DNA from 3 places in the Streptomyces sp. RK9 genome. Region 2 is predicted to be linked to each of the others. Evidence: riboswitches for the same ligand, from Rfam matches in the RefSeq annotation. Region 2 holds a riboswitch; each other region holds the start of a gene.

Region 1 (10,405 bases), on a different replicon from region 2:
CAGCGCGGCATGGACCGGGCCCGGTCCGACTACATGGGCATGCTCGGCACGGTCATGAACTGCCTGGCCCTCCAGGACTTCCTGGAGAAGGAGGGCATCGACTGCCGCGTGCAGACCGCCATCACCATGGGGCAGGTCGCCGAGCCGTACATCCCGCTGCGCGCCGTGCGCCACCTGGAGAAGGGCCGTGTCGTCATCTTCGGCGCGGGCATGGGCATGCCCTACTTCTCCACCGACACCACGGCCGCCCAGCGCGCCCTGGAGATCGACGCCGAGGCCCTGCTCATGGGCAAGAACGGTGTCGACGGCGTCTACGACTCCGACCCCAAGACCAACCCGGACGCGGTGAAGTTCGACGCCCTCGGGTACGGCGAGGTCATCACCCGTGACCTGAAGGTCGCCGACGCCACCGCGGTCACGCTGTGCCGGGACAACAAGCTGCCCATCCTGGTCTTCGAACTGCTCGCCGAGGGCAATATCGCGCGGGCCGTCAAGGGTGAGAAGATCGGCACTCTCGTGGGCGAGCAGGACTCCCGGGCCTGAGCCACGTCCGTCCCCCGAGGGGATGGACGACCCCCTCGAGGGGATGGACAAAGCCCTGCCGGTCGGACACCGTGCAGGAAAGAGACGCGACGCAGCCGGCCGATCCTTGGAAGCCGGGCCTACTCAAGACACGCAGGAGCAAGTGGTGATCGAAGAGACCCTCCTCGAGGCCGAGGAGAAGATGGAGAAGGCCGTCGTGGTCGCCAAGGAGGACTTCGCCGCGATCCGTACGGGCCGTGCCCACCCGGCGATGTTCAACAAGATCGTGGCCGACTACTACGGCGCGCTGACGCCGATCAACCAGCTGGCCTCGTTCTCGGTGCCCGAGCCGCGCATGGCCGTGGTGACCCCGTTCGACAAGACCGCGCTGCGCAACATCGAGCAGGCGATCCGCGACTCGGACCTCGGCGTCAACCCGAGCAATGACGGAAACATCATCCGGGTGACCTTCCCGGAGCTCACCCAGGACCGTCGCAAGGAGTACATCAAGGTCGCCAAGACCAAGGCCGAGGACTCCAAGATCTCGATCCGGTCGATCCGTCGCAAGGCCAAGGAGACCTTCGACAAGGCGATCAAGGACGGCGACATCGGCGAGGACGAGGGCCGTCGCGCCGAGAAGGAGCTCGACGACACCACCTCCAAGTACGTCGCCCAGGTGGACGAGCTGCTCAAGCACAAGGAATCCGAGCTGCTCGAGGTCTGATCGAGTCCGACTCGACGTCCGATCTAGGTCTGAGGAATCCGAACTCCGTGAACGACACTTCCTGGGGGGCGCCGTCCAGAGCCGGGTACTGGGGGGCGCCCGACCAGGGACCGGTCCAGGGTGCTGCCCCGGCGGGTCCCGCATACGATGCGCAGGATGCACTGACTCCTTCGGAGACTCAGCCCATGCCCATCGTTCCCGACGTAGCCGCGAGCGGCGGACACCAGGACGACGACCGGGGGGCTGCTCAGCCGAGCGGCCCCCTGTTCCGTGACGGGATGCCGCCCGCGCCCTCAGCGCACCCCGCGCAGAAGCCGCAGGAGCCCATGACCGGCGCAGCACAGCCCGCCCCAGCCCCGCCGAAGAAGAAGAGCGCGGGCCGTGACCTCGGGGCGGCCATAGGCGTCGGCGTGGGTCTCGGCGCGGTCATCGTGGCCTCGCTGTTCATCGTGAAGGCCGTCTTCGTCGGCGTCATAGCGGTCGCCGTGGTGGTCGGCCTCTGGGAGCTGACGTCACGCCTCGAGGAGCGCAAGGGCATCAAGGCGCCGCTCGTACCGCTCGCGGTCGGCGGCGCCGCGATGGTTGTCGCCGGGTACGTCCGCGGGGCAGAGGGCGCCTGGGTGGCGATGGCGCTGACCGCGCTCGCGGTACTCGTCTGGCGTATGACCGAGCCGCCCGAGGGCTATCTGAAGGACGTCACGGCCGGTGTCTTCGCGGCCTTCTACGTCCCGTTCCTCGCGACGTTCGTCGCGCTGATGCTCACCGCGGACGACGGTCCGCAGCGGGTGCTGACCTTCCTGGTCCTCACGGTGGTCAGCGACACCGGGGCGTACGCGATCGGCTGGCGCTTCGGCAGGCACAAGCTCGCCCCCCGCATCAGCCCCGGCAAGACCCGCGAGGGCCTGCTCGGCGCGGTGGCCTTCGCGATGGCGGCGGGCGCGCTGTGCATGCACTTCCTGATCGACGACGGGACCTGGTGGCAGGGCCTGCTCATCGGCCTCGCGGTGGCGGCGAGCGCGACGCTCGGCGACCTCGGCGAATCGATGATCAAGCGGGACCTGGGCATCAAGGACATGGGCACGCTGCTGCCCGGTCACGGCGGGATCATGGACCGGCTCGACTCCCTGCTGCCGACGGCCCCGGTGGTGTGGCTGCTTCTTGTGGCGTTTGTCGGCACCGGCTGACCTGCGGTTTCGTGCGAAGGGGTCCGTTATCCACAGGGTGCGGGCCCTTCTTCGTATCTCTGGGACAATGGTTCAACCATGCCTAAGCCCGGAGAACTCACTTTCGTCGCCCCCCGTGGAGCCAAGAAGCCGCCGCGGCACCTCGCCGACCTCACGCCCGCCGAGCGGAAGGAAGCCGTCGCCGCGACCGGCGAGAAGCCGTTCCGCGCCAAGCAGCTCTCGCAGCACTACTTCGCCCGGTACGCCCACGACCCCGAGCAGTGGACGGACATCCCTGCCGGAGCGCGCGGCAAGCTCCAGGAGGCACTGCTTCCTGAGCTGATGTCGGTCGTGCGGCACATCAGCTGCGACGACGACACCACCCGCAAGACGCTGTGGCGGCTCTTCGACGGCACGCTGGTGGAGTCGGTGCTCATGCGCTACCCCGACCGGGTCACCATGTGCATCAGCTCCCAGGCGGGCTGCGGGATGAACTGCCCGTTCTGCGCCACGGGCCAGGCCGGGCTCGACCGGAACCTGTCGACCGCCGAGATCGTGCACCAGATCGTCGACGGCATGCGGGCCCTGCGCGACGGCGAGATCCCGGGCGGCCCCGCCCGCCTGTCGAACATCGTCTTCATGGGCATGGGCGAGCCGCTGGCGAACTACAACCGCGTGACCGGAGCGATCCGCCGCCTCACCGACCCCGAGCCGGACGGCGTGGGCCTCTCGCAGCGCGGCATCACGGTGTCCACGGTCGGCCTGGTCCCCGCCATCCACCGGTTCGCGGACGAGGGCTTCAAGTGCCGCCTCGCCATCTCGCTGCACGCCCCCGACGACGAGCTGCGCGACACCCTGGTCCCGGTCAACACGCGCTGGAAGGTGCGCGAGGTCCTGGACGCCGGCTGGGAGTACGCGGCCAAGTCGGGCCGCCGCCTGTCCATCGAGTACGCGCTCATCCGTGACATCAACGACCAGGCATGGCGTGGCGACCGGCTCGGGCGGCTGCTCAGGGGCAAGCCGGTGCACGTCAACCTGATCCCGCTGAACCCCACGCCCGGCTCGAAGTGGACGGCGTCGCGGCCCGAGGACGAGAAGGCCTTCGTCGAGGCCATCGCGGCCCATGGAGTGCCGGTCACCGTCCGTGACACCCGCGGCCAGGAGATCGACGGGGCGTGCGGGCAGCTCGCGGCGGCCGAGAGGTAGTCTGGCGGGCGTCAGTACATCTTCATATTCCGACAGGGGAGCGCCACAGCGCTGAGAGTGCGGTAATCGGCCGCAGACCCTCTGAACCTCGCCCAGGTCATTCTGGGTAGGAAGTTCGGTCGCTACTCAAGCTGTTGCGCCCTGCCCGGGACGCCGATCCGTCGGTCCCGGGCGGGGCCGCGTCTCTTCCTGGTCAACTCCAGGAGGAATGTTTTCGTGAGCACCATCAAGAGGGCCTCGGTCACCGCGGCTGCCGTGGGCCTCGGGCTCGTCGCGGTCACCGCGTGCGGCTCGGACAGCGGCTCCAAGGCCTCGGACTCCAAGTCCGTGACCCTCGTGACGCACGACTCCTTCAACGTCTCCAAGAGCGTCCTGAAGGACTTCGAGAAGTCCTCCGGCTACAAGGTCCGCGTCCTGGAGGACGGCGACGCCGGGCAGGCCGTGAACAAGGCGATCCTGTCCAAGGGCAACCCGCAGGGCGACGTCTTCTTCGGCGTCGACAACACCCTGCTCTCCCGGGCCCTCGACAACGGCGTCTTCGAGCCGTACGAGGCCAAGGGCGCGGACACGGTCCTGCCGCAGTACCGGCTCGCCGGGGGCGAGAAGGGCGTCACGCCCATCGACTCCGGCGACATCTGCGTGAACTACGACAAGAAGTACTTCGCCGACAAGAAGCTGGCGCCGCCGAAGACCCTCGACGACCTGATCAAGCCGCAGTACAAGAACCTCCTCGTCACCGAGAACGCCTCGACGTCCTCGCCCGGCCTCGGCTTCGTGCTCGGCACCGCCGCGAAGTACGGCGACGACGGCTGGGAGTCGTACTGGAAGAAGCTGAAGGCCAACGGCGTCAAGGTCGTCGACGGCTGGGAGCAGGCCTACAACGAGGAGTTCTCCGGCTCGGCCGGCGGCAAGAAGGCCAAGGGCGACCGGCCGCTCGTCGTGTCGTACGCCTCGTCGCCGCCCGTCGAGGTCCTCTACGCCAAGCCGCAGCCCAAGGAGGCCCCGACGGGTGTCGCCACGGGCACCTGCTTCCGCCAGGTCGAGTACGCGGGCCTGCTCAAGGGCGCGAAGAACGAGAAGGGCGGCAAGGCGCTCCTCGACTTCATGATCAGCAAGAAGTTCCAGGACGACATGCCGCTCCAGATGTTCGTGAACCCGGTGGTGAAGGCCGCGGAGACGCCCGAGCTGTTCCGCAAGTTCGGCGTGACGGTCGACAAGCCGCAGACCTTGGCCCCCAAGAAGATCGCCGACAACCGTGAGCAGTGGGTCAAGTCGTGGACCTCGCTCGTTCTGAAGTAGCCGAGTCCCGTTCCGGGAAGGCCCGCAAGGGTCTTTCCGGCGGGTGGCGCGGAAGCGCGGCTCGGCTCGGCCTCATGGCCCTGCCCGTCGCGTTCTTCGGCGTCTTCTTCGCCTACCCCGTCGCCGCGATCGTCGCGCGCGGCCTGAAGCCGGACGGGAGCTGGCGGTTCGGGCGGATCACCGAGGTCCTCGGGCAGTCCGACATCCAGCAGGTGCTGTGGTTCACCACCTGGCAGGCGCTCGCGTCGACCGCGCTCACGCTCCTCGTCGCGCTCCCCGGCGCGTACGTCTTCGCGCGCTTCGACTTCCCCGGGAAACAGGTCCTCCGGGCCGTCGTCACCGTGCCGTTCGTGCTGCCGACGGTCGTCGTCGGCACGGCCTTCCTCGCCCTGATCGGGCGCGGCGGCCTCTTCGACGAGCTGTGGGGGATGCGCCTGGACACCACGGTGTGGGCGATCCTGCTCGCGCACGTCTTCTTCAACTACGCCGTCGTCGTGCGCACCGTCGGCGGGCTCTGGGCGCAGCTCGACCCGCGTCAGGAGGAGGCCGCGCGGATGCTCGGCGCGTCCCGCGCGCGGGCCTGGCGGACGGTGACGCTGCCCGCGCTCGCGCCCGCCGTCGCGGCGGCCGCGCTGATGGTCTTCCTGTTCACGTTCACGTCGTTCGGTGTCGTCCAGATCCTCGGCGGACCGGCGTACTCGACCCTCGAAGTCGAGATCTACCGGCAGACGGCGCAGCTCCTGGACCTGCCGACCGCCGCCGTCCTCACGCTCGTGCAGTTCGCGGCCGTCGGCGCGGTCCTCGCCGTGCACGCCTGGACCGTGCGCCGGCGCGAGAGCGCGCTGAAGCTGGTGGACGCCTCCGCGACGGTCCGGCGGCCGCGCGGCGCCGGGCAGTGGAGCCTGCTCGGCTTCGTGCTCCTGACCGTCGCCCTGCTGATCCTGCTGCCGCTCGGCGTCCTGGTGCAGCGGTCGTTCGACGGGCCCGACGGATTCGGATTCCTGTACTACGAGACGCTGCGGTCGGCCGACGGCGGGGCGTTCCTCGTCCCGGCCATCGACGCCATCGGGAACTCCCTGCGGTACGCCGTCGTGGCCACGGCCATCGCGGTGGTCATCGGCGGACTCGCGGCGGCCGCGCTCACCCGGCGCGCGGGGCGGCTCGTGCGCGGGTTCGACGCGCTCCTGATGCTGCCGCTCGGCGTGTCCGCGGTGACCGTCGGCTTCGGCTTCCTGATCACGCTGGACGAGCCGCCCCTCGACCTGCGGGCGTCCTGGTTCCTGGTGCCGCTCGCGCAGGCGCTGGTGGGCGTGCCGTTCGTCGTCCGCACCATGCTGCCCGTCCTGCGCGCGGTCGACGGGCGGCTGCGCGAGGCCGCGGCCGTGCTCGGGGCCTCGCCGCTGCGGGCCTGGCGGGAGGTCGACTTCCCGCTGGTCAGGCGGGCGCTGCTGATCGCCGCGGGCTTCGCCTTCGCCGTGTCGCTCGGCGAGTTCGGCGCCACGGTGTTCATCGCCCGGCCGGACAACCCGACGCTGCCGGTCGCCGTGGCACGGCTGCTCGGACGCGCCGGGGACCTCAACTACGGGCAGGCGATGGCCCTGTCGACGATTCTGATGCTGGTGTGCGCGGTGTCGCTGCTGCTCCTTGAGCGGCTGCGCACGGAACGTACGACGGGAGAGTTCTGATGACGGCCACGCAGGCGAAGCCCGGGGCGACCGGGGCCGCCGCCGACGCGCTGCTGCGCCTGGAGGACGTGACGGTGCGGTTCGGGGCCCGCGCGGCCCTGGACGGCGTCGGCCTCGACGTCGCCGAGCACGAGATCGTGTGCGTGCTCGGGCCGAGCGGCAGCGGCAAGTCGACGCTGCTGCGGGTCGTGGCCGGGCTCCAGGGCATGGACGGCGGGCGGGTCGTGCTCGGCGGGCGCGACCAGGGCGGGGTGCCCGCGCACAAGCGGGGCGTCGGCCTGATGTTCCAGGACCACCAGCTCTTCCCGCAGCGGGACGTGGCGGGGAACGTCGCCTTCGGGCTGCGCATGCACGGCGTCCCGCGTGCCGAACAGGCCCTGCGGGTCGCCGAGTTGCTCGACCTGGTGGGGCTGCCCGGCGCGCAGAAGCGGGCCGTGTCCGCGCTGTCCGGCGGCGAGCAGCAGCGCGTCGCGCTCGCCCGCGCGCTCGCGCCGCGCCCCCGCCTGCTCATGCTCGACGAACCCCTCGGCCAGCTCGACCGCTCCCTGCGCGAACGCCTCGTCGTCGAACTCCGCGAACTCTTCGACGAACTGGGCACCACCGTGCTCGCCGTCACGCACGACCAGGGCGAGGCGTTCGCGCTCGCCGACCGGGTCGTGGTGATGCGGGACGGGCGGATCGCCCAGTCCGGCACGCCCCTCGAGGTGTGGCGGAACCCCGCCGACGAGTTCGTGGCGCGCTTCCTCGGCTTCGACAACGTGGTCGACGCGACCGTCACCGGCGAGGCGGCGGACACGGTGTGGGGGAAGGTGCCGGTGCCCGAAGGGACCCGGCAGGGCGCGTGCCGGCTGCTCGTACGGCCCGCCGGGGTGCGGCTCGTGGGGGCGCGGGACGGGCTCGCGTGCGTGGTCGCCGCGCGTACGTTCCGCGGCACACACGTCGCCCTCCAGTTGGAGCCCCCGGGCGGGCCGAGGCTCGAAGCGGCGTGCGCGCTGCGGGACGCGCCCGCTGTGGGGGAGACGGTGGGGGTCGCCTTCGACTCGGGTGACGTGGTGGTCCTTGGCTGAGGGGCGGCTGGGGCGGGCCCGCGGGGGTGCGCCGGGTGTGCGCCGGGGTGGGGCCGCCGTACCGGAAATGGGGCTGTCATCAGCGCAGACGCCGATCTATGGTTCGGCCATGACGAGACTTGGTTACGACCGCTACCGCGCCGAAGTCGGCCGCCAACTGGCGCTGTTCCGGGAGACCCTGGCCGGGGCCGACCTGACGGTCACCGTGCCGACCTGCCCCGAGTGGACCCTCGGGCAGCTCGCCCGGCACACCGGCGGTGCCGTGCGGTGGGTCGAGGCGCATGTGCGGACCCGGGCCGAGAAGAACGTCCCCGAGTCGGACGTCCCGGACTTCGAGGGGCCCTCCGACGACGATCCGGCCGCGCTCGACGCGTGGCTCGCCGAGACGGCGGAGCTGATCGACACGGCCTTCGCGGGGGCCACGGGGGAAACCGCCGTGTGGACGTGGGCGGCGGAGCACACCGCCGAGTTCTGGGCGCGGCGGATGACGCACGAGGTGGCCGTGCACCGGGCCGACGCGGCGATCGCCGCGGGCGTCGAGTACGTCGTCGCGCCCGAGGTGGCGGCCGACGCGATCGACGAGTGGCTGGAGATCGTGCAGTACGTCCAGCGGACCAATCTGTCGGACAACGCCACGGAGTTGCGTGGGGGTGGGCGGACCCTCCATCTCCACGCGGTGGACGCGGAGGACTCGCTCGACGCGGAGTGGGTGGTGGAGCTCGCCGAGGAGGGTGTGGTGTGGCGGCGGGCCCATGAGAAGTCCGACGTCGCCGTTCGGGGGCCGCTCACGGAGGTTCTGCTCGCCTTCTACCGGCGGCGGGGGCTGGACTCCGGGCGCGTCGAGGTGCTGGGGGACCGGGAGTTGCTGGAGTTCTGGCTGGAGCGGGCCTCGTTCGGGTAGGGCGGATGCTGCGGAAGGCAGCATCCGCCCATGCGATGCACCCCTGGGAGACGGCTTCGGGTCAGCCCTCGACCTGCGTCTCGTCCATCCAGATGACCTCCCAGGTGTGGCCGTCCAGGTCGTCGAACGCCCGGCTGTACATGAAGCCGTAGTCCTGGGTCTTGCCGTCCTTCGCGCCCGCCGCGACCGCCTTGTCGACGAGCGTGTCGACGGCCTCGCGGCTCTCGGCGCTCAGCCCCACGAGGACCTCGCTGGTCTTCGTGGCGTCGGCGATCTCCTTCGTCGTGAACTGTGCGTAGTGCGACTTGCTGAGCATCATCGCGACGATCGTGTCGCTGATCTTCACGCAGGCGGTGTCGTCCGTCGAGAACTGGGGGTTGAGCTCGTAGCCGAGCTCGGTGAAGAACTTCTTGGAGGCCTCGACGTCGTTCACGGCCAGGTTCACGAAGATCATCTGCTGGTACATGTGTGTCTCCCGTGGGGTGTGTGCCTCTTGTAAGCGCCTGTGTGCGTCTTACGGAGGATTAGACGGCCCCTCGGAGCGGAACTCATCGCCCTTCGCAAAAATTCTTGTACGAGTTTTCGAGAGCGCCGGATCCGCGGTCGCCCCGAGGCGTCCGAGCGGCACCGCTCAGCGCACGAGCGGCATCGCCGACAACTCCGCCACCAGCCACGTCACCGGCCCGAACACCGCGAGCAGCGCCCCGGCCCGCAGCACCGCGCACCCCCGGAGCAGCGCCGCGGGCGCCCCGAGCCGCAGCAGCGCCGCCGTCGTGTCGGCCCGGGCGTGCCGCGCCTCGACCGCGGCCGTGGCCAGGGTCAGGACGGCGCAGCCCGCGACGACCACGGCGCCGAGCGTGGTGAGCGGGCCGATGTCCGAGCCGCCGCCCGCCGTGTCCGCGTACAGGGTGCGGGCCGCGTACGCACCCGACGCCACCGCGCACACCACACCGAGCGGCCGCCCGATCCGCCGCGCCTCCTGCTGGAGCACGCGCCCCGCGAGCAGCCGCAGCGCCCCGGGCCGCACGGCCTGGAGGATCCGCCCGCACAGATGGGTCAGGGCGGGCCCGGCGAGGGCGAGACCGAGGGCGGTGAGCCCCCATCCGGCGAGCGCGCCGACGGGGCTGCCCGCGAGGCCACCGGGCAGGCGTGGGCCCGAGCCGTCGTCGGCGCTGCTCGCGTACGTCTCGGCGGCGAGCCCGGCGGCGAACAGCGCGACGCCCCAGGGCAGGCCGCCCGGTGCGGCGGCGGGGGGCGCGAGGCCGGCGGGGTCGGCGTCGGGGGAGGGCTCGGCGTCGGGTGCCGCCTCGGCCCCGGGCCGTGTCCGGCGCGGGCGCAGCGCGAGGGCGGTGGCCACGGACGCGGCGAGCGGCGCGAGCGCGAGCAGGGTCAGGGCGGCGGCGAGCGGCAACGGCCGGTCGGCGGCGAGGAGTTCGGCCGCGGCGCCGTCGAACGGCAGGCCCGTCAGGTCGCCGCGCAGATGCAGGAAGAACAGCAGCGCGAGCATGGAGCCGAGCGTGCAGGCCACGGCCGTGGTCATGGCGGAGATGACCATGAGGCGGCCGGGCCCGAGCCCGATGGCGGCGAGCCCGGGGCGCGGCCTGGTGCCGGGGTCGGTGCGGGCCACGGCGACGGCGAAGTAGACGGTGGCGGCGAGCGGGGCGGCGCACCAGGCGAGCCGGAGCAGGGCGCCGGTGGACCCGGCGTGACGCATCGCGTACCCGAGGGCGCACAGGAGCAGGAAGCCGGTTCCGGCCGCCGCGGCGGCGACCAGGAGCCTGCGCAGCTGGACCAGGGGGTGGGAGCCGCGGGCTAGGCGGAGAGCGAGCACGCGGCCC
Region 2 (10,405 bases):
ACGTCCTCGTTGAGGTGCCGGTAGAGGATCTGGGCGGGGGAGTCGCCCTGGTGCGGCTTGGCGCCGGTGAGCATCTCGTAGAGGACGACGCCGGAGGCGTACACGTCGACGCGGGTGTCGGCCGTGCCCTGCTCGATCTGCTCCGGGGCGAGGTAGGAGACCGTGCCGAGGACCGTGCCCGTGGTGTTCGTGACGGAGTCCACGGCCCGTACGAGCCCGAAGTCGGCGACCTTCACCCGGCCGTCGTCCCCTATCAGGACGTTCTCCGGCTTCATGTCGCGGTGCACGAACCCGGCGCGGTGCGCGGCGCCGAGGGCGGCGAGCACGGGCTCCAGGATGTCCAGGGCGGCGCGGGGGCGCAGGGCGCCGCGCTCGCGCAGTACGTCGCGGAGCGTGCACCCGGCGATGTACTCCATCGCCAGATACACGTACGCCCCGTCGGTGCCCTGGTCGAAGACCCCGACCACGTTCGGGTGCGCCAGGCGGGCCACCGACTTGGCCTCGCGGATGAAGCGGTCGACGAACGAGGCGTCGGCCGCCAGCGTCGGGTGCATCACCTTCAGGGCGAGCAGGCGGTCGAGGCGGGTGTCCACGGCCCGGTAGACCGTGGCCATCCCGCCGACCGCGATCCGTCCGTCGACGCGATAACGGCCGTCGAGCACCTGCCCGACGAGGGGGTCCTTGAGGGTCGTGTCCACGGGGGGAGTCTACGAGGCGCCACCCCGGGCCCCGCCCTCGCGGGCGCCGGACCAGCGAGACTGCAGCGCACCTGTGACCGAGGCCGAACCGGGCCGTGCCCGGGGGTGTCGGGCGGGGGCGCCTCGGGCCGGCCGGCTCGGGTCGGCCGGGGCGGAGGCCCGGCAACCCCAAGCCCGCGCTGCGCGCGGCCTCTCCCACCCGCCCGCCCGTGACTGTCGTCCCCGGAGCAAGGCCGCCCTGCCGGGCGACTCCCACCCACCCCTTGTCCTTGCTCCCCGGAGCAAGGCCGCCCTGCCGGGTGACTCCCACCCACCCCTTGTCCTTGGTGTGTGGCCGGCCCCTTCCCCGGCTGCCACTCCGCTTCCGCCCCCGCCCAGCTCTACCCCTGTGCTTGCCCCCTCGCCTTGCTCCTCCCCCGGCCCGGCCGCGGGCTGCCTCCGCCCCGCCCTCGCAACGGGCGCTCGGGGTGCACCCGGGGACAACGGTCACGGGTGGGCGGGTGGGAGGGGCCGCGCGCAGCGCGGGCGTGGGGTTGCCGGGCGGTGGGACGTCAGAACGCCGGGCGTTCGGGGTCGAGGGCGGCGCGGCCGTCCGTGGGGGAGGAGGCCTCGGCGAAGTGGCGGCGGGGGATGCGGCCGCCGAGGTGGGCCAGGCGCCCCGCCAGGACGCCGTGGCGCATCGCCTCGGCCATGAGGACGGGCTCACGGGCCCGCGTCACGGCCGACGCGAGCATCACCCCGGCGCAGCCCAGCTCCATCGCGAGGCTCGCGTCCGACGCCGTACCGGCCCCTGCGTCCAGGATCACCGGCACGCTCACCTGCTCCACGATGAGCTGGAAGTTGTGCGGGTTGCGGATGCCGAGCCCGGAGCCGATGGGCGAGCCGAGCGGCATGACGGCGGCGCAGCCCACGTCCTCCAGCTTCCGGGCGAGCACGGGGTCGTCATTGGTGTACGGAAGCACGGTGAAGCCGTCGTCGACGAGGACCTCGGCCGCGTCGAGGAGCTCCACCGGGTCGGGCAGGAGCGTGCGCTCGTCCGCGATGACCTCCAGCTTCACCAGGTCCGTGCCGAGGGCCTCGCGCGCGAGCCGCGCGGTCAGGACGGCCTCGCCCGCGGTGAAGCAGCCCGCCGTGTTCGGAAGGACCCGGATGCCGAGCCGGTCCAGGACGGAAAGCACGGAGCCCTGCACACCCGGGTCGAGCCGCCGCATCGCGACGGTCGTCAGCTCCGTACCGGAGGCGACGAGGGACCGCTCCAGGACGTCGAGGCTGGGCGCACCGCCCGTACCCATGATCAGTCGCGACGACAGGGTGAGGCCGCCGATGACGAAGGGGTCGTCCGCCATGTCGCGTCAGCCTCCCTGGACGGCGGTGAGGACTTCGACGCGGTCGCCGTCGCTGAGCGCGGTGGTGGCCCACTCCGCGCGCGGGACGACGGTCTCGTTGAGCGCGGCGGCGACACCGGAGTGCGCGGTGGACAGTTGGGCGACGACGGTGTCGAGCGTGGTCCCGGCGGCCACGTCTCGTACTTCTCCGTTGACGGAGACGGCGAATACGGCGAACGGCGTGGTCATGCGGACAGCTCCGTGAGGTCCTTGGGGGAAGTGGGGCCGGTGGGCGCGGTGGGTGCGGAGGGTGGGTGGGGGAGGTTCGTGAAGCGGGCCGGTGTGAACGCCCGTGCCACCTCCGGCAGTTCACCCGTGGCCAGCGCGTGCGCCATGACGTCCCCGGTGACGGGTGTCAGGAGGACGCCGTTGCGGTAGTGGCCGGTGGCCAGGTGCAGACCGGGCAGCGCGGTGGGGCCGAGGAGGGGCGCGTTGTCGGGGGACGCGGGCCGCAGCCCGGCGCGGGTCTCCGTGAGCGGCAGCTCCGTGATGCCGGGTACGAGTTCGTGGGCGTCGCGCAGCAGTTCGTACACGCCGCCCGCCGTGACCGTGGTGTCCCAGCCCAGTTCCTCGCTGGTCGCGCCGACGACCAGCTCACCGCTGACGCGCGGCACCAGATAGACGTGGCTGCCGCGGACGACGGCCCGCACGGTGCGGTGCAGGAACGGCGCGTACCGCCCGGGCACCGTGAGCCGCAGCACCTGCCCCTTCACGGGCCGCACCGGCGGCAGCACGTCGGCGGGCACCCCCGCGAGCCGCCCGCTGAGGCTGCCCCCGGCGAGCACCGTCTGCCCGGCGGCCAGCGCGGTGCCGTCGGCGAGGACGACGCCGGTGGCCCGCTCCCGCACCACCGAAAGCTCCCGCGCCCACGCGCGCGTGAACGTCACCCCGGCCTGCTCGCAGGCCACGACGAGGGCGGCCGTGAGCCTGCGCGGGTCGACCTGATGGTCGCCGTCGACGCGCAGCCCGCCCCGTACCCCCGGAGCGAGCATCGGTTCGAGACGGCGGCACTCGCGGCCGTTCAGCCACTCCGGGGTGAGCCCCGACCGCTGCTGGAGGGCGTGGAGTTCGCGCAGGTGGGCGCGGTCGTCGGAGTCGAGGGCGACGGCGAGCGTGCCGCACGCGCGATAGCCGACGTCGTGCCCGGTCGCCTCCGTCAGCTCGGCCACGAAGTCCGGATAGCGGCGCGCGGAGGCGAGGTTGAGGCCGAGCAGGGTCTGCTCGCCGTGGTGGAGTTCGGTGACGGCGGCCAGCATGCCCGCCGCGACCTGCGCCGCGCCGCCGCCGGGCTCGGGGTCGACGACGGTGGCGGCGAGACCGCGCTGCGCGGCCCGCCAGGCGGTGACGAGTCCGATGACCCCACCACCGATGACGAGGACGTCTGTACCTGTACCGGTACTCGTGCTCGTGCGTGGTGCTGCATTCGTACGGGAACGCATGGGCGTCCAGCCCCTCCCTTCGCCGGCATGACCCGGATCAGGTTCGTACGGTCGGAGGCCGTCCCAGCCTCCCTCTCAGCCCGGTGCGTCCGGGCTCCCGCGAGTGCTCTGCACGGTCAGCGTAGCCCGTCGTCCCGCGGGCGGTTAAGCCCGTCGTGTCCGCGGGTGGGGGCGCCGTCCTACAGTTGATCGGGTGAGCGAGGACCAGAAGCGGGTGGAGTCGGGGCGGCGCGTGGTGATCGTCGGCGCCGGGATGGCCGGGGTGCAGTCCGCCGTGGCGCTGCGCGAGCAGGGGTTCACGGGCACGGTGACGCTGATCGGCGCGGAGCCCCATCAGCCGTACGACCGGCCGCCGCTGTCGAAGGCGGTGCTGCTCGGCAAGGCGGAGGGCTCGGCCTTCGACATCGACTTCGACGCCCTGGGCGTGGACCTGCGGCTCGGCGTCGACGTCACCGGCGTCCGCCCGGCCGACCACGAACTCGACACCGAGGCGGGCCCGGTCGCGTACGACAGCCTGGTCCTCGCGACCGGAGCCGAACCGATCAGCCTGCCCGGCTCCGAGGGCGTCCCGGGCGTGCACCTGCTGCGCACCCTCGACGACGCCGAACGGCTGCGGCCCGTCCTCGCCGAGCAGCACGACGTCGTGGTCGTGGGCGCGGGCTGGATCGGCGCCGAGTTCGCCACGGCGGCGCGGGAGGCGGGCTGCTCGGTGACCGTCGTCGAGGCCGCCGACCGGCCGCTCGCGGGCGCGCTGCCCGCCGAGGTCGCGGCGCCGATGGCGGCCTGGTACGCGGACGCAGGGGCCGAACTGCGCACCCACGCGCGCGTGGAGCGCGTCGAGCCGGGTGCGGTGTTCCTCGACGACGGCACGCGGCTGCCCGCGGGGGCCGTGGTCGTCGGCATCGGGGCGCGGCCCGCAACGGCGTGGCTCGCGGGCTCCGGGATCGCACTCGGCGCCCACCGCGAGGTGCTCGCCGACGAGCGTCTGCGCACGTCCGTGCCCGACGTGTACGCGGTCGGCGACTGCGCGTCCTTCCCCTCGCGGCGGTACGGGGAGCGGCTGCTCGTGCACCACTGGGACAACGCCGTCCAGGGGCCGCGCACGGTCGCCGCCGACATCGTCGGGGAGAGCCCGACGGCCTACGACCCCGTGCCGTACTTCTGGTCCGAGCAGTTCGGGCGCTTCGTCCAGTACGCGGGGCATCACGCACCCGGCGACGAACTGGTCTGGCGGGGCGCCTCCGGGGACCCGGCCTGGTCGGTGTGCTGGCTGCGGGGCGGCGCCCTGACCGCTCTCCTGGCGGTGGGGCGGCCCCGCGACCTGGCCCAGGGGCGCAAGCTCATCGAGGCCGGGGCCCGCATGGACCCGACCCTGACGGCGGACCCGTCGACCCCCCTGAAACGCGCCACCACCTCCTGACCCGTCTGCTCGGTGGTGGCCCTCGTCCGGGGGCCACCACCCCGTGGGCACAGCCCCCGGTTCCGGGTCACCTCAAGGACCACTCCAGCTGCCGATACCCCCATGGGGCACCGTGGGGCGCAAGGGCACCCCACCCCCGCTACCGGCCCCCGGCCAGAAATGGCACGCTTGATCCGTGACCGAGATTGACGCAAAGACCGATGCTCTCGTCCCCGCCTGGCTGCACCTCCCCGACATCGCAGAGATGCTCGACGTGGAGGTGACGCGCGTGCGCCAGCTGGTCAAGGAGGGCCAGCTGATCGCCGTGCGCCGCGGTGAGAACCGCGCGCTGCAGGTGCCCGCCGCCTTCATCGACGGCGACAAGGTGGTCAAGGGCCTCGTAGGCACCCTGACCCTCCTGCGGGACGACGGCTTCACCGACGAAGAGGCACTGGAGTGGCTCTTCACCCCCGACCCGACCCTGCCCGGCACCCCCGCGCAGGCCCTGAGCGAGAATCGCGGGACGGAGGTGAAGCGCCGCGCGCAGGCGCTCGCCGTCTGACCTGAAACAACCGTCCGGCGTACGGGCCGCGGCCGCGGCCCGTACGCCACCGACACGGGGGGACCTCTTCATGGCCACCGACACGGCGGGCGCCTCCGCGCGCGCCCGGCTCGCCGACGCCCTGCTCTACCTGTGCGTCGACGCGCGCAAGCGCCAGGGGGACCTCCCCGAGTTCCTCGACGCCGTCCTCGCGGGCGGTGTCGACATCGTGCAGCTGCGCGACAAGGGCATGGAGGCCGCCGAGGAGCTGGAGCACCTCCAGGTCTTCGCGGACGCATGCCGCCGCCACGGCAAGCTCCTCGCGGTGAACGACCGCGCGGACGTCGCCCACGCCGCGGGCGCCGACGTGCTGCACCTGGGCCAGGGCGACCTGCCCGTGCCCGCGGCCCGCGCCATCCTCGGCGCGACCGGCGACGACGTCCTGATCGGCCGCTCCACGCACGCCGAGCACGAGGCCGCGGCGGCCGCCGTCCAGGAGGGCGTGGACTACTTCTGCACCGGCCCGTGCTGGCCGACGCCCACGAAGCCGGGCCGCCACGCCCCGGGCCTGGACCTGGTCCGGTACACGGCCGCGCTCGGCACCGACCGCCCGTGGTTCGCCATCGGCGGCATCGACGCGCGCAATCTGGACGAGGTCGTCGAGGCGGGCGCGCGCCGGGTGGTGGTCGTCCGCGCCATCACCGAGGCGGACGACCCCGGCGCCGCCGCGGCGGACTTCGCGAAGCGCCTGCGTGCGGTCTGACGGCGGCCGCGCCCGCACTCCTGTGCGCCCGGCCCCGCATTCGTACGCCTGTTTGAGCAACACCCCCATGGTGTCCGATGCGTGGACAACAAACCGACTAACGGGACAAATGACCAACGTGCGGTTGGGCGACCGCCCCAGCCTGGCTAACCTGCCGGTATGGCCCTAGGCACTGCTTCCACCAGGACTGACCGCGCACGCACCGTGCGCGACATGCTCGCGACCGGCAAGACCACGTACTCGTTCGAGTTCTCGGCGCCGAAGACCCCCAAGGGCGAGCGGATCCTCTGGAACTCGCTGCGCCGGGTCGAGGCCGTCGCACCCAGCTTCGTCTCCGTGACGTACGGTGCCGGCGGCTCCACGCGCGCGGGCACGGTGCGCGAGACCCAGCAGATCGTCGCCGACTCGACCCTGACGCCCGTCGCCCACCTCACCGCCGTCGACCACTCCGTCGCCGAACTGCGCAACATCATCGGACAGTACGCGGACGCCGGGATCCGCAACATGCTCGCGCTGCGCGGCGACCCGCCCGGCGACCCGATGGGCGAGTGGGTCAAGCACCCCGAGGGGCTGACCTACGCCGCCGAGCTGGTACGCCTCATCAAGGAGTCCGGCGACTTCTGCGTGGGCGTCGCCGCCTTCCCCGCGATGCACCCCCGCTCGGACAGCTGGGAGGCCGACGTCGAGCACTTCGTCGACAAGTGCCGCGCGGGCGCCGACTACGCCATCACCCAGATGTTCTTCCACCCGGAGGAATACCTGCGCCTGCGCGACCGCGTCGAGGCGGCGGGCTGCGGGACGCCGATCATCCCGGAGATCATGCCGGTGACGAACGTGCGCCAACTGGAGCGATTGCCGCAGCTCAGCAACGCGGACTTCCCGCCGGAACTGAAAGAGCGGATCCTCAGGTCCCAAGACGATCCCGCGGCTGTACGCTCCATTGGCATCGAGTTCGCGACGGAGTTCTGCGCGCGGCTGCTGGCCGAGGGAGTGCCGGGGCTGCACTTCATCACCTTGAACAACTCCACGGCGACGCTGGAGATCTACGAAAACCTGGGCCTGCACCACCAGCAGGCCTGACCGGTCGTACCCCTGGGGCCGCGGCCGCAGGGGAGAGGGGCGTACATGGGCTGGACGGTCCTCTACATCGCGTTCGGCGGAGTCGCGCTGTGGCTGCTCGGCGAGGTGCTGCTGCAGTACAAGGCGCGGCTGCGCTGGCGGCTGCTCGCGTTCGTCGGCTTCCTCGGTGTCGTCCTCGGCGTCCTGATGCCGTCGGTGGTCGTCATCGCCGTCGGCGCGATCGCGTTCGCCACCGGACAGACGTATGTGACGCTGTCGTTCCGCCGCGGCTTCTCGACCGGCTGGGCGCTCGGCGGCCAGCCGGGCGCGAGCAGGCGCCGCAAGACCATCACCCGGGGCGCCCCCGCGGAACCGACGCTCCAGGTCTCCGACCTCGAGTACGACGCCGCTGCCGCCGCCGAGTCCGGCGCGCCCGCCGCCGACGTCCTGGAGCAGCAGGCCTCCGGACCCGGCGTGTACGAGACCGAGCCCATGCCCGACGACACCGGGCAGTACGGCGTCTACAGCGACGCGGCGTACGCCCAGGCCCCCGCCGGTGACGGCTACGGCTTCGACGCCTACCCGCCGTACGACCCGCAGGGCGCCCAGGCCCAGCACGACCAGCAGGACCCGCTGACCTTCGGCTACGGAGAGACCGGCGAGCAGCGGTACGCCGCCTACTCCGACCCGTACATCGGCCCGCAGACCTACGGCGCGCAGCCGGGCTACGACACCTACGCCGACCCGCAGCCGTACGCGCCCTACGGGGGCGACACCTACGGCGGCGGCTACCAGGACACCCCGCCCGGCGGCGTCTGGGTGCCGCACCAGCGCACGAGCGAGCCCGCGCCGCCCTACGGCGCGGAACTCCCGCCCGAGCAGCCCGGCTACCCGCCGTTCCAGGGCGAGGGGCTGCCGCCGGAGCCCGGGGGGCAGTTCGGCTATGAGCCCGGGGTCAATGGGGAGCAGCAGTACCGGTACTGAGGTCGGGTCCGGCTGTCGGTGCTGGCCAGGGCCGGTGCTGGTCCGGCGACACTCACGGGTCAGCGGGCGTTGCCGCCCCGGGGTGGCAACGCCCGGCCGGGTCCCGGCGCCCCGCCTTTCGCGCGCTCACTGTGAGCCGCGGAACTCCGGTCCCTCCACGATGAGTCCGGCCGCCAGCGTGCCCGACATGCCCGCGTGCGGCAGCCCGCCGCCGGGGTGCGACCAGCCGCCGACCGCGTAGAGCCCCGCCACGGCCGTGCTGTTGGCCGGGTGCAGATGCCGTCCGGCCGCGGCGGCGAGGACGGGGGCGGGGACCGCGCCGCCTTCGGCGCCCGTCGCCTCGGCCACGTGCGCGGGCGTACGGACCTCCTGCCACAGGAGGCGGTCGTCCAGGCCCGGGACCACGGCGCCCGCGCGGGCGATCAGCCGCCGCACGTCCGCGTCGGTGACCTCGGCGCCCGCCGGGACCACGGCGGTCAGCGTCACGGCTTCGTGCTCCGCGTCCGGCGTGGACGTCGGATCGTCGGGGCGCAGGACGGTGAGGGTCGGGGCGGCGGGGACGCCGGGGGAGCCGTCGTGGGCGGGGCGGGCGCCGCCGGTGCTCCCGGGAGCGCCGGGGGGCCCGAAGACACGGTCCAGCTCGTCGGCGCGGTCCGTGGTGTGCAGCACCGTCCGGTGCGCCGTGCCCTCGGGGCGGGCGCCGCGCAGGGCGAGCAGGACGGTGAGGCGGCTGGGGAGCCCGGACTGCGGGGGCACGTCCTCGGAGGTGCGGGCGGCCGTGCCGGACAGCATCGCGTCCAGCGCGCCGGGAGCCACCCCGGCCACCACGAAGTCCGCGTCCACAACGGTCCCGTCGGCCAGCTCGACGCCCCTCGCGCGCCCGTCCTTCTCCACGATCCGCACGACGTCCGACCCGAACGCGAACTCGACCCTGCGCGCACGGCACCGCTCGTACACGGCGGTCGCGAGGGCCCGCATGCCGCCGCGCGCGGACCAGGTGCCGAAGGTCTGCTCCAGATACGGCAGGACGGCCGCGGACGCCGGGGCCGTGCGCGGATCCAGGCCGCGTACCAGCGCGAAGTGCTCGAGGAGCGTGGTCAGCCGGGGCTCGCCGCCCAGCTCGAACGCGCCGACCTCGGCGAGCGTGGCCGCGCGCCGCTCACGGCGCAGCAGGCGCTTCCGGGCGACCGCGGGGTAGGGCTCGCGGTCCGCGAGCACCTGCCAGTTCGGCCACAGGGGCTCTTCGAGGAGCGGGCGGCGGGCGCGGTCCCAGGCCTCCCGCGCGCGGTTCATGAACGCCGCCCAGCGCGCGCCCGAGCCCGCGCCGAGCGCGCCGTCCAGGGCCTCGCCGACGCCCGCGCGGGAGACGTTCGGCAGGTCCGCGGCCGTGCCGTCGGCGAAGACGTGGCGGACGGCGGGCTCGACCTGGGACAGCTCGACGCAGTCCTCCAGGGGCTGCTTGCCCGTCTTCACGAACAGGTCGCGGTAGACCGCGGGCAGGTGCAGCAGGGACGGGCCCGTGTCGAACCCGAAGCCGTCCCGCTCCACGCGGCCGAGCGCGCCGCCGTACGTCCCCGCGCGCTCGTGCACCACCACCCGGTGGCCCGCCACGGCCAGCCGGGCGGCGGCCGTCATGGCGCCCATCCCGGCGCCGATCACCACAATCCGTGCCATGCCAGGGACTTTATCGGCACCCACTGACAGTGCTTTCGGGTGCCCGGGCCGACCCGGTGGGCGCCCGGGCCGGCCCGGTGGGCGCCCGGGCCGACCCGGTGGGCGCCCGCGTCGGGCCGGCGGCGTCGGCTCAGTCCGGCGGGTGCCGACGTCCGTCCGGAGGCCGCCCCGCCGCCATCCTCCGCTCCTCCCGCCGCTGCGCCCTGCGCCGCAGGAACCGCCGGATCCGGTGCGCGAGGAAGAGCAGCAGCACGAGCCCCGCGACGAGCAGCACGGCCGCGATGATCGCCGCGGCCTCGGGGTGGAACATCGCGAAGCTGACGATCCCGCCGACCCCGAGGTCCTCGGCGGTGCTCAGGACGAGGTTGCTGAACGGCTCGGGGGAGGTGTTGACCGCCATCCGCGTCCCGGCCTTCACGGCGTGGCTCGCGAGCGCCGTCGACCCGCCGACCGCGCCCGCCGC
Region 3 (10,405 bases), on a different replicon from region 2:
GCGGGCGACAGCGACCCGCAGCAGCCGCACCGGCAGGATGAGGTGTACATGGTGGTCAGCGGCCGTGCGTCGATCACGGTCGGGATGGAGACGACGGAGGTCGCCCGCGGCAGCGTGGTGTACGTGCCGGCCGGGGTGCCCCACAAGTTCCACCACATCAGCGAGGACCTGCGGGTTCTCGTGGTGTTCTCGCCGCCGGAGCGGTGAGGCGGGGCTCGGGGCCGCGCGGCGCTCCGGGCGCTCCGGCCTCGCGCCCGCCCGGCTCTCAGGGCCTCGGCCTCAGGGTTCCCTAGGGGGAGAGTCAGGGGAGGGCAAGGGATCGCACGGCTCCGAACTGGCTTTTTCCGACCTAGCATCGAATGCGTGAAGTGGGAAATCTGCACAGGAGCGGAGTTTCCCGGCGGTCGCGGAGATCCCGTGGCACCGCGACAGCTGTCGTAGCGCGGTCGAAGCGCGGGCGGTAACAGAATCTGCGGAGAAAGGTAAGGACGAGGGCGATGCGAGAGATCTTCGCGGGTATGCCGTGGTGGGTGAAGTGGATCGCGGTGCCGGTCATCGCGCTGGTGGTCTTCGGCGGGCTGATAGCGAGCGTCGTCGGCTTCGTCTTCACCCTGCTCTTCAAGCTGCTGCTGTTCGTGGCCCTGGTGGGCGGACTCGTCTACGTCGTACGGAAGTTCATATCCAGCTCGTCCTCATCCCGAAGCGACTGGTGAAGTTCCGTAGCGCCCGGTGAAAGGGAAAGCAAGGGTTCCCTCCCCAGGGGGAAGTTTTCTGTCACAGCGCCCCTCACCGGTGGCCAAGGGTTAGAGTCCGAAAACCGACGCGGGGGGCGATCCCCGTAGGCGGGCCCACTACCCCCACTCGTCTGCCTCCGGGCGCGGGTGGATCCCCCTGTGCTTCGGGAGTGACCCATGGCCTCGGTTGACGACGCACCCCCGGACGTTCGGTCCGCCGACCCCGAAGGCAGGGACGCTTCGGGTGAAGGGCCGTCAACTCCCCTGAACAGAGGGCTTCTTACGGGCAGAGAACTCCTTGCGGGCAGCGGCCCCGGAGCGCCCTCCGACGCCGCTCCGGCGGGAGTCGGCCCCACCCTCATCGGCTCCGTGCAGCGAGCCATGCGCCTCCTGGAGGCCGCCGCCGCGCACCCCGGCGGTGCCCCCGCGAAGCAGCTGGCCCGTGAGGCGGGCCTGGCCCTGCCGACCGCGTACCACCTGCTGCGGACCCTGAGCCACGAGGGCTATCTGCGCCGGGAGAAGGGCGTGTTCGTGCTCGGCGACGCGGCGGAGCGGCTGAGCGCGGGAGCGGCGGAGCAGAACCGCCGGGCCATGATCGGCGAAACTCTGGAGTACTGGCGCGACGCCATCGGCGTTCCTGTGTACTTCGCCCTCTACCGCGACGGTGAGATCGAGATCGTGTCCGTCGCCGACACCGCGGGCAACCCGGCCGTCGAGGAGTGGGCCGACTTCCGCGAGACCGGCCACGCCCATGCCATCGGACAGTGCCTCCTCGCCCAACTCGACGACGCGGCACGGCGGGACCACCTCGACCGCCATCCGGTCCGCTCCCTCACCCCGAACACGGTGCGTGACGACCGGACGTTCCTGAGGCGGCTGGAAGCGGTGGGGCGGATGACGCCGGTGACGGAGCATCAGGAGTACGCGCTCGGGACGGTCTGCGCCGCGATCCCGGTCACGGTGGGCACCACCGCGGCCACGGTGGCGATCTCCGTTCCGTCGTCGCAGGCGAGCCGTCTGGCGCCGGCGACACGGCTGTTGCAGGAGGAGCTCGGAAAGCTACTAAGGACACTCGCCTTCTCTATCAGCATCTGAAAACTCACTCCTTGTGATCTGGTGTGTACGTTAAGCAAGATGCCATGAGTGTCAGGGAGTTGGTTCCTGCCACCACCAGGCTAATGACGGGGTAGGCGGCGATGCGCGAGTCGGTCCAGGCAGAGGTCATGATGAGCTTCCTTGTGTCGGAGGAGCTGTCGTTCCGCATCCCGGTGGAGCTGCGGTACGAGACGCGCGATCCCTATGCCGTGCGGCTGACCTTCCACCTCCCCGGCGATGTCCCGGTGACCTGGGCCTTCGGGCGGGAGCTCCTGGCCGACGGGGTGGGCAGGGCGTGCGGGGACGGGGATGTGCGGATCGCGCCGATCGACCCCGAGCACTCGGACGACGTGCTGATCCGGCTTCAAGTGGGCCAGGACCAGGCGCTGTTCAGGGTGAGCATCCCGCCGCTGCTCGCCTTCCTCGACCGGACGGACAAGCTGGTGCCGCTGGGGCAGGAGCGGACGCTCGTCGACTTCGAGACGCACCTCGACGAGGCCCTGGACCGGATCCTCGCGGAGGAGCAGAGCGCGGGCTGAGGGGCGGCGGTTCCTCGCAGGCCCTGACTGTCGGCAGTTCGGGGCATTTCATGGCATCGCCGTCGCAGAGTGTCACGTCTTGCGGCGGCGGCCCTTCCCGGCGAGGGAGGGGCGGCGAGGCGCAGGGCGGGCAGAGGGAGCGGTGGGCGCGGTGCCGGACGGCGGGGCCGAGGGGGGCTCTGCCGGGGCGGGGCCGGGGCCTGAGCGGTCGGCGGAGACGACCAGGGCCGCGAGGGCGGTGGTGACGGGGACGGAGGCGACGAGGCCGATGGAGCCGATGAGGGTGCGGACGATCTCCTCGGCGACCAGTTCGCTGTTGGCGACGGTGCCCACGCTGCTCTGGGCGATGGAGAAGAGCAGCAGGAGGGGGAGGGCGGCGCCCGCGTAGGCGAGGACGAGGGTGTTGACGACCGAGGCGATGTGGTCGCGGCCGATGCGGATGCCCGCGCGGTACAGGCCGCGCCAGCCCATCGACGGATTGGCCTGGTGCAGCTCCCAGACCGCGGAGGTCTGGGTGACGGTGACGTCGTCGAGGACACCGAGCGAGCCGATGATGACGCCCGCGAGCAGCAGGCCGCTCATGTCGATGTCGGGGTAGAGACCGTGGATCAGGCCGGTGTTGTCGTCCGTGTTGCCGGTCAGGGAGGCCCAGCCGATGAACAGGGAGCCGAGCAGGCCGATGAGCAGGAGGGAGATCAGGGTGCCGAGCACCGCGACCGAGGTGCGCGCCGTCAGGCCGTGGCACATGTAGAGCGCGCACAGCATGATCGCGCTCGCGCCGATCACGGCGACGACCAGGGGGTTCGAGCCCTGCAGGATCGCGGGGAGGATGAAGAAGGTCAGGACCAGGAAGCTCACCGCGAGGGCGACCAGGGCCATGACGCCGCGCAGCCGTCCCACCACGACGACGGCCAGGGCGAAGATGCCGGCGAGCAGGGCCATCGGGAGCTTGCGGTTCACGTCGGTGACCGAGTACTGGAGGTCCTTGGGGGCCTTGGGCTCATAGGCGACCACCACGTCCTGGCCCGCGCGCAGCTGCCGGGGGGAGTCCGGCTGGACGATCTCGGTGAAGGTGCGGCCCTTGTCCGGGCCGCTGGTGACCTTGACCGTGGCCCGGCCGCAGGTGCCCTCCGCGCGGGACTGGGCGGACTGGCCCTCGGCGGTGGAGGTGTCGCCGTTGGGCGGGGTCTGCGAGGCGTTGAGGTCCTTGCAGGGGAGCTTCTCCAGCTTCGTCACGGTGGCCGACTGGGTCTGCCGGTCGAAGCCGACTCCGGTGCGTTCGTGGGCCGGGGCCCCGCCGGGCCACAGCACCACGAGGCCGACGAGGACCGCGGTGGCGAACGGGATCAGGACGGCGGCGATGACCTTGCGCAGATGCTGGGACACGGGGGCTGCGGGGCCGTGGCTGTGGGAGTGGCCGTGCGGCTCCTGGGCGGGGGGTCCGGTGGGCGGCTGTGTGGTGGTCACGGCCCGATCATCGCAAGAACGGTGGGGGCCCTCTGTTCACCGCGCCCGACAGGACGCTAGCGTGGAGGCACCTTTGCAATCGCGGGAGCTCGGAGCACCGGGCTGAGAGGGCGCTGACCTCCGTACGAACGGCCACGAACCGGTTCGTACCGTACGGAAGCCGCTGCGTCGACCGCCGAACCTGTTACCGGGTAATGCCGGCGTAGGGAGTAGGTCTCATGACCATCAAGGACGCACGCACGCCTGCCTCAAGCACGCCCGAGGGCGCGGAGGCCGGGAAGTCCATCGGCTGGCACAAGGCGTACGTCGAGGGCTCGCGCCCCGACCTGCGGGTGCCGGTCCGCCAGGTGCACCTCACCAACGGCAAGGCGGTCACGCTGTACGACACCTCGGGTCCGTACACCGACCCGTCGGCCGAGACGGACGTCCGCCGCGGTCTGCCGCCGCTGCGGGAGAACTGGATCATCGCCCGCGGCGACACCGAGGAGTACGCGGGCCGCCCGCCCCGTCCCGAGGACGACGGCATCAAGCACACCTCGCCGCGCGGCGGGCTCAAGAACCTCGACGCGGTCTTCCCCGGCCGCCCGCGCCAGCCGCGCCGGGGCCGCGCGGGTCAGGTGGTGACGCAGCTCGCGTACGCCCGTCGCGGCGAGATCACACCCGAGATGGAGTTCATCGGGATCCGCGAGAACATGGACCCCGAGATCGTGCGTGCCGAGGTCGCCGCGGGCCGTGCCGTGATCCCGGCGAACGTGAACCACCCGGAGATCGAGCCGATGGTCATCGGCAAGAAGTTCCTGGTGAAGGTCAACGCCAACATCGGCAACTCCGCGGTCACCTCCTCCATCGAGGAGGAGGTGGACAAGATGACCTGGGCGACCCAGTGGGGCGCGGACACGGTCATGGACCTGTCCACGGGGCGCAACATCCACACGACCCGTGAGTGGGTCCTGCGCAACTCCCCCGTGCCGATCGGCACCGTGCCGCTCTACCAGGCCCTGGAGAAGGTCGACGGCCGGGCCGAGGAGCTGAGCTGGGAGATCTACAAGGACACGGTCATCGAGCAGGCCGAGCAGGGCGTGGACTACATGACGGTGCACGCGGGCGTGCGCCTTCCGTACGTCCCGCTGACCGCCAACCGCAAGACGGGCATCGTCTCGCGCGGCGGCTCGATCATGGCGGCGTGGTGCCTCGCGCACCACAAGGAGAGTTTCCTGTACGAGCACTTCGAGGAGCTGTGCGAGATCCTCGCGGCGTACGACGTGACGTACTCGCTCGGCGACGGCCTTCGCCCCGGTTCGATCGCGGACGCCAACGACGAGGCGCAGTTCGCGGAGTTGCGCACGCTCGGGGAACTCAACCAGATCGCCAAGCGTCATAACGTACAGACGATGATCGAGGGCCCCGGTCACGTCCCGATGCACAAGATCAAGGAGAACATCGACCTCCAGCAGGAGATCTGCGAGGAGGCGCCGTTCTACACGCTCGGCCCGCTCACCACGGACATCGCGCCCGCGTACGACCACATCACCTCCGGCATCGGCGCCGCGATGATCGGCTGGTGGGGCACGGCGATGCTCTGCTACGTCACGCCCAAGGAGCACCTCGGCCTGCCCAACCGCGACGACGTGAAGACCGGCGTCATCACGTACAAGATCGCGGCCCACGCGGCGGACCTCGCCAAGGGTCACCCGGGCGCACAGGACTGGGACGACGCCCTCTCCGACGCGCGCTTCGAGTTCCGCTGGGAGGACCAGTTCAACCTGGCCCTCGACCCGGTCACGGCCCGGGAGTTCCACGACGAGACGCTGCCCGCCGAGCCCGCGAAGACGGCGCACTTCTGCTCGATGTGCGGGCCGAAGTTCTGCTCGATGAAGATCTCCCAGGACATTCGCCGTGAGCACGGCACGACGAAGACGGAGATCGAGGAGGGCATGGAACAGAAGTCGAAGGAGTTCGCGGCCGCGGGGAACCGGGTGTATCTGCCGTTGGCCGAGTGAGCGGGGCGGACGGGGGCGGTAAGCGGGCGGTGATTGGTGGAAGGCGGTTTCCCCGGGCTGGGGGGATCGGCAGACTGGGCGTATGACTGCCAGTTCCTTGAGCAAGGGTGCCAATCTTCCCGTCGGGTCGGCGGCGGTGCGTGCGGAGCTCGGCTGGGGTGAGGGGCCCGGTGGGCCCACCGCCGATGCCTCGGCGCTGCTGCTCACCGCCGCCGGACGCGTGCGTGACGACGCTGACTTCGTGTTCTACAACCAGCCGCGGCACGCGTCCGGCGCCGTGCGGCACCTGGGGAAGCAGAGTGCCGCCGGCGTCACCACGGACACGGTCGAGGTGGATCTGCGGTCCCTGGAGAGCGGCGTCGAGCGGGTGTTGCTGTGCGCCTCGGCCGACGGGGGGACGTTCGGGCAGCTCACCGGGCTCACGTTGCGGCTGCTCGACTCCGTCACCGGGAGCGAGTTGGCCCGCTTCGAGATGACCGCGACGTCGGAGACGGCGTTCATAGGTGGCGAGTTGTATCTGCGGGGCGGGCAGTGGAAGTTCCGCGCGGTGGGTCAGGGGTACGACTCCGGGCTCGCCGGGCTCGCCACCGACTTCGGCATCACGGTGGACGAGGAGGAGCCGGCCGCTCCGGCGCAGCCTGTTGCCCCGGCGGCTCCCGCGCCTCCGGTGGCGCCCCCTGCCCCCGCACCTCCTGCAGCCCCGGCCCCGCCCATCACCCCCGCCGCCCCGACCACCCCCTCACCCCCCTCCTCCACCCCCCGCCTCACCAAGGGCGAGGAGCTGCTCCCCGTCGACATGCGCAAGCGCCTCTCGCTGCGCAAGGAGCAGGTGGCCGTCAGCCTGCGCAAGCGTGGGGCTGAAGGGGTCACCGCGCGCGTCATCCTCGTGCTCGACGCCTCCGGTTCCATGTCGTTCCTGTACTCCAAGGGCATCGTGGCCGATGTCGTGGAGCGGATGGCCGCCGTGGCCGCGCAGTTGGACGACGACGGGGAGATGCAGGCCTGGACGTTCGCCTCGCACCCCGCGCGGTTGCCCGATCTGCGGCTCGGGGAGCTGCCGGACTGGCTGAAGTTCCACGTCCGCGTCGGGGAGGTCGGCATCTTCCGCCGGGGCAAGCGGAAGAAGGGCCTGCGGGACGACCAGGTCGACATGCGGGACGTCGGCATCCAGAACGAGGAGCAGCGGGTGATCGCCCAGGTCCGGGCGTACGTACGGGAGAACCCGGCCGCCGCGCCCACGCTGGTGCTCTTCTTCTCCGACGGGGGCGTCTACCGCAACAACGAGATCGAGCGGGAGCTCAGGGACGCCGTGGAGGAGCCGATCTTCTGGCAGTTCGTGGGGCTCGGCAAGTCCAACTACGGGGTGCTCGAACGGTTCGACACGCTGCCGGGCCGCCGCGTCGACAACGTCGGGTTCTTCGCGGTGGACGACATCAGCACGGTGCCCGATCCGGAGCTGTACGACCGGCTGCTCTCCGAGTTCCCGGACTGGATGAGGGCCGCGAAGCGGGAGGGCATCATCTGAGGAAGGGGAGCCCTGAGACCAGGGAGCCCTGAGACCAGGGAGCTTTGAGGGCAGGGGGGCACAGGGGGACCCACGCGGGGCCGCCTGCGCGGCGAGGGCGGGCCTTCGCGCCGCCGTCCGCCGACAGCGGCGCACCGAAGCCCCATGCCGGGGGCTTCCGGCCCGTGTTCGACCGGCCGGCCGCCGTTGCCGGCCGTCCTCTCCGGTGCCGGTCCCTGACTGACCGACGTCCGGTTCATGTCCCCCGGCGACCGGCCTGATCCAGTCGCCGGGCGGCCTCGCGGAGGGTCCGCGGGGTCCGGGCTACTCCGGTGGATGCTCCGGGCCGCCGTAGTCCGGACTGGAGAAGTCCGGGCTGCTGTAGCTCGGGCGCGTCCCGGTCGTCGAGCCGCCGTCCGGGCTGCTGAATCCTGGCCTGTGATAGCCGAGTTGGGGCATGCGTCCGGCCTGTCCCGCCGAGGACGCGCGGGCCGCGGACGCCGTCTTGGTGTCCGGGGCCGTCAGCGCCTCGTGCAGGAAGGGCAGGATGCCGCGCTCCAACAGTGCCTGGCACCAGGCTTCCCTGGCCCGGTCCACCTCTTCGTTCCGCTCATGGTGCGAGCCTGCCTGGAGCGAGGTGGAGCCGTTGCGCAGGGCGGTGATGAGCAGACCGACCGCGGCGACCAGGATGGCGCCTGCCGTGAGCGCGCCGAACAGCCACCCGGCGGTGAGCAGGGTGTCCGCGAAGGCGGGCTCGGGGTCGAGCATCTTGAGGATGTAGCCGACGAGCAGGAAGATCGCGGCGGCCGTCCCGGCGAGGACGGGCGCGAGCACCGCGATCACGGCGACCAGTCCGGCGCCCGCGGTTTCGGTGACCTCGCCCATGGTGGTGGCGAGGCCGATTCCGCCGGAGCCGGACTCGGTCGAGCTGGAACTGGAACTGGATCCGTTCCCTTCACGGATCGACGTGGACGATGAGGGTCCGGGGTCGCGCAGTTCCTCACGGACCTTCACGTAGTGGTGATACTCGGTCGCGGCGGCGGCCGTGATCAGTGCGGTGGCGTTGAGAGCCATCGTGCGCAGTTGCTCGGGGTTGAGTCGCTGGCCCACCGCGGCCAGCTCCGGGCGGTTCGGTGCGGTGCGCAGCGCCTCATCGAGGACCCGCTCGTACTGGGGACGGTCCTCATTGAGCAGGTGTGGAGCGCTGTTCATGTGCATCCCCCGATGCTCCGTAGGGCTTGGGGCTCGCATGGCTACGAGCCGTCGGGCAGAAACGGAGGGGAGCCTGCTACGGATAAGGCGATGGTAGAGCGGTGACGGCACGCGGTGACAGGGGTTATGAAGAATTGGCCCGCTGGCCAGCGAGATCCTGCTAACGCGGCACGTGCCGCGTGAACGTTCAGTCGTACGGGTTCACGCGCGCATGCCTGTGCGAGTCCGCGCGTGGGATGACTCGTGAACGTTCAGTTCGCCAGCGGGAGTTGGCAGACCAGCAGCTTTCCGGCCATGGTCACGCCGCCGTCCATGGCGATGGCCAGGCCGTCGGCGTAGACGTGCGGGCCCTCGATGACGGGGCGGCCGTCGTCGTCGCCGTCGTACTCGGAGCCGACCTCGCCGAGGAGGTACGGGATGGGGCTGTGGCCGTGGACGATGCGGGTGCCGCCGTACATGTCGAGGAGTTCGCGTACGGCCGCGGGTCCTGAGTCGTCGCGGAAGGCGAAGCGCTTGGTGAACTTGCGGAACAGGTCCCAGTATTCGTCGGCGTCGTTGCGGGTCAGCGCCTCGTGGATGGTGTCGTTGACCTCTTCGATGGAGTCGCCGTAGTCGAGGTAGGCGGTGGTGTCGGAGTGCACGAGCAGATGCCCGTCCTCCTCCTCGATGGCGTCGAGGCGCGCCATCCACTGCAGGTGGTGGTCCTCCAGGCGTTCCATGTCGGTCTTCTGACCGCCGTTCAGGAGCCAGGCGGCCTGGAACGTGGCCGTGCCCGCGCCGGAGTTGACCGGGGTGTCGCCGAACTTCTTGGCGCCGATGAGCAGCAGCTCGTGGTTGCCCATGAGGGCCTTGCAGTAGCCGCCCGCCGCGGCGGCCTCGGCGGACAGGCGCATGACCAGGTCGATGACGCCGATGCCGTCGGGCCCGCGGTCGGTGAAGTCGCCGAGGAACCACAGCCGGGTGTTGCCCGCGGCCCAGCGCCCGTCCGCGTCGATCAGTCCTTCGTCGGCGAGGGCGGCGACGAGCTCGTCCAGGTACCCGTGCACGTCGCCGACGACGTACAGCGGACCCATGCCCTCCGCGTCGGGCGCGGGCGGCGGCTCGGGCATCTCGCGCACCTCGACCTGCACGGTGTCGCCGCGGTTGATGATGGGCAGGTCGCGCTCGGTCGGCGTGTAGCCGTCCGGGGCCTCGCCGGCGGAGCCGGGGTGCGCGGGCGCGTTCTGCGCCGTGGGGCGCGTGGGAGCGGCGTGCGCCACGGTGTGCGCCGGGCCCCGCTGTTCCACGGGGTGCTGTTCCACGGGCCGGGCGGCCGACGGCTGCGTCTGTACGGGGGCGGGGGCGGCGGCGCCGAGAGGATCCACCGGACCGGTCTGGGCGGGGACGTGAGCGGCGAGGCGGGTGGGTGCGTGGGGGGCGGTGTGTCCGGGGGCGGGGGCCTGGCCGGCGGCGGGAACCTGACCTACGGCGGCGGGCGCCTGCCCGGCGGCGGGAGTCCGACCCACAGCCGTGGGTGCCTGCCCAGTGACGGGAGCCTGACCCACCCCGGGGCCGTGCCCGACCTGCGCCGCCTGCCCCTGTCCGGAAACCGGGGCCTGACGGCCGACGGGAGCGCCAACGGGAGCCTGCCCGGCGGCCGGAGGCACCCGCTCGCCCGCGGACTCGGCGCCCGCGGCAGGCTCCGCGCCCAGGGACTCCTGGGCCTGGTCGCCGTCCGACACGGCCCGGCCGGTCTCACGGACGCCTTCATAGACGTACGCGGGCACGCGGAAGTCGCGCAGCGTCGCCGTCCGCACCTCGGGTCCCTGACCGGCCCCCTGAGTCATCGACCCCTCCACCACCATCGCGCCGCAT

What was found. Region 2 has a riboswitch for thiamine pyrophosphate ahead of thiO (glycine oxidase ThiO). Riboswitches for the same ligand answer to the same signal wherever they lie in the genome.
Region 1: another riboswitch for thiamine pyrophosphate. It lies ahead of AB6L24_RS33810 (thiamine ABC transporter substrate binding subunit); the one in region 2 lies ahead of thiO (glycine oxidase ThiO).
Region 3: another riboswitch for thiamine pyrophosphate. It lies ahead of thiC (phosphomethylpyrimidine synthase ThiC); the one in region 2 lies ahead of thiO (glycine oxidase ThiO).

The regions. Positions count from the first base shown of each region.
Region 1 covers NZ_CP173704.1:3,045,374-3,055,778, forward strand. Annotated here, with positions in the region: gene pyrH (UMP kinase) at 1-543, shown strand, start outside; gene frr (ribosome recycling factor) at 689-1,246, shown strand; gene AB6L24_RS33800 (phosphatidate cytidylyltransferase) at 1,294-2,430, shown strand; gene rlmN (23S rRNA (adenine(2503)-C(2))-methyltransferase RlmN) at 2,509-3,615, shown strand; TPP riboswitch at 3,640-3,746, shown strand; gene AB6L24_RS33810 (thiamine ABC transporter substrate binding subunit) at 3,832-4,914, shown strand; gene AB6L24_RS33815 (ABC transporter permease) at 4,989-6,599, shown strand; gene AB6L24_RS33820 (ABC transporter ATP-binding protein) at 6,599-7,666, shown strand; gene AB6L24_RS33825 (maleylpyruvate isomerase family mycothiol-dependent enzyme) at 7,776-8,567, shown strand; gene AB6L24_RS33830 (VOC family protein) at 8,629-9,033, opposite strand; gene AB6L24_RS33835 (hypothetical protein) at 9,199-10,398, opposite strand; gene AB6L24_RS33840 (ABC transporter ATP-binding protein) at 10,380-10,405, opposite strand, start outside.
Region 2 covers NZ_CP173703.1:2,269,284-2,279,688, forward strand. Annotated here, with positions in the region: gene pknB (Stk1 family PASTA domain-containing Ser/Thr kinase) at 1-698, opposite strand, end outside; gene AB6L24_RS09050 (thiazole synthase) at 1,250-2,044, opposite strand; gene thiS (sulfur carrier protein ThiS) at 2,051-2,272, opposite strand; gene thiO (glycine oxidase ThiO) at 2,269-3,522, opposite strand; TPP riboswitch at 3,520-3,633, opposite strand; gene AB6L24_RS09065 (NAD(P)/FAD-dependent oxidoreductase) at 3,716-4,942, shown strand; gene AB6L24_RS09070 (Rv2175c family DNA-binding protein) at 5,118-5,483, shown strand; gene thiE (thiamine phosphate synthase) at 5,554-6,225, shown strand; gene metF (methylenetetrahydrofolate reductase [NAD(P)H]) at 6,385-7,305, shown strand; gene AB6L24_RS09085 (hypothetical protein) at 7,351-8,268, shown strand; gene AB6L24_RS09090 (phytoene desaturase family protein) at 8,395-9,942, opposite strand; gene AB6L24_RS09095 (DUF4126 domain-containing protein) at 10,073-10,405, opposite strand, start outside.
Region 3 covers NZ_CP173704.1:972,087-982,491, reverse strand. Annotated here, with positions in the region: gene AB6L24_RS24515 (cupin domain-containing protein) at 1-207, shown strand, start outside; gene AB6L24_RS24510 (DUF5326 family protein) at 498-713, shown strand; gene AB6L24_RS24505 (IclR family transcriptional regulator) at 1,104-1,829, shown strand; gene AB6L24_RS24500 (SsgA family sporulation/cell division regulator) at 1,931-2,368, shown strand; gene AB6L24_RS24495 (YibE/F family protein) at 2,441-3,835, opposite strand; TPP riboswitch at 3,907-4,061, shown strand; gene thiC (phosphomethylpyrimidine synthase ThiC) at 4,054-5,835, shown strand; gene AB6L24_RS24485 (VWA domain-containing protein) at 5,918-7,360, shown strand; gene AB6L24_RS24480 (hypothetical protein) at 7,664-8,557, opposite strand; gene AB6L24_RS24475 (metallophosphoesterase) at 8,803-9,852, opposite strand.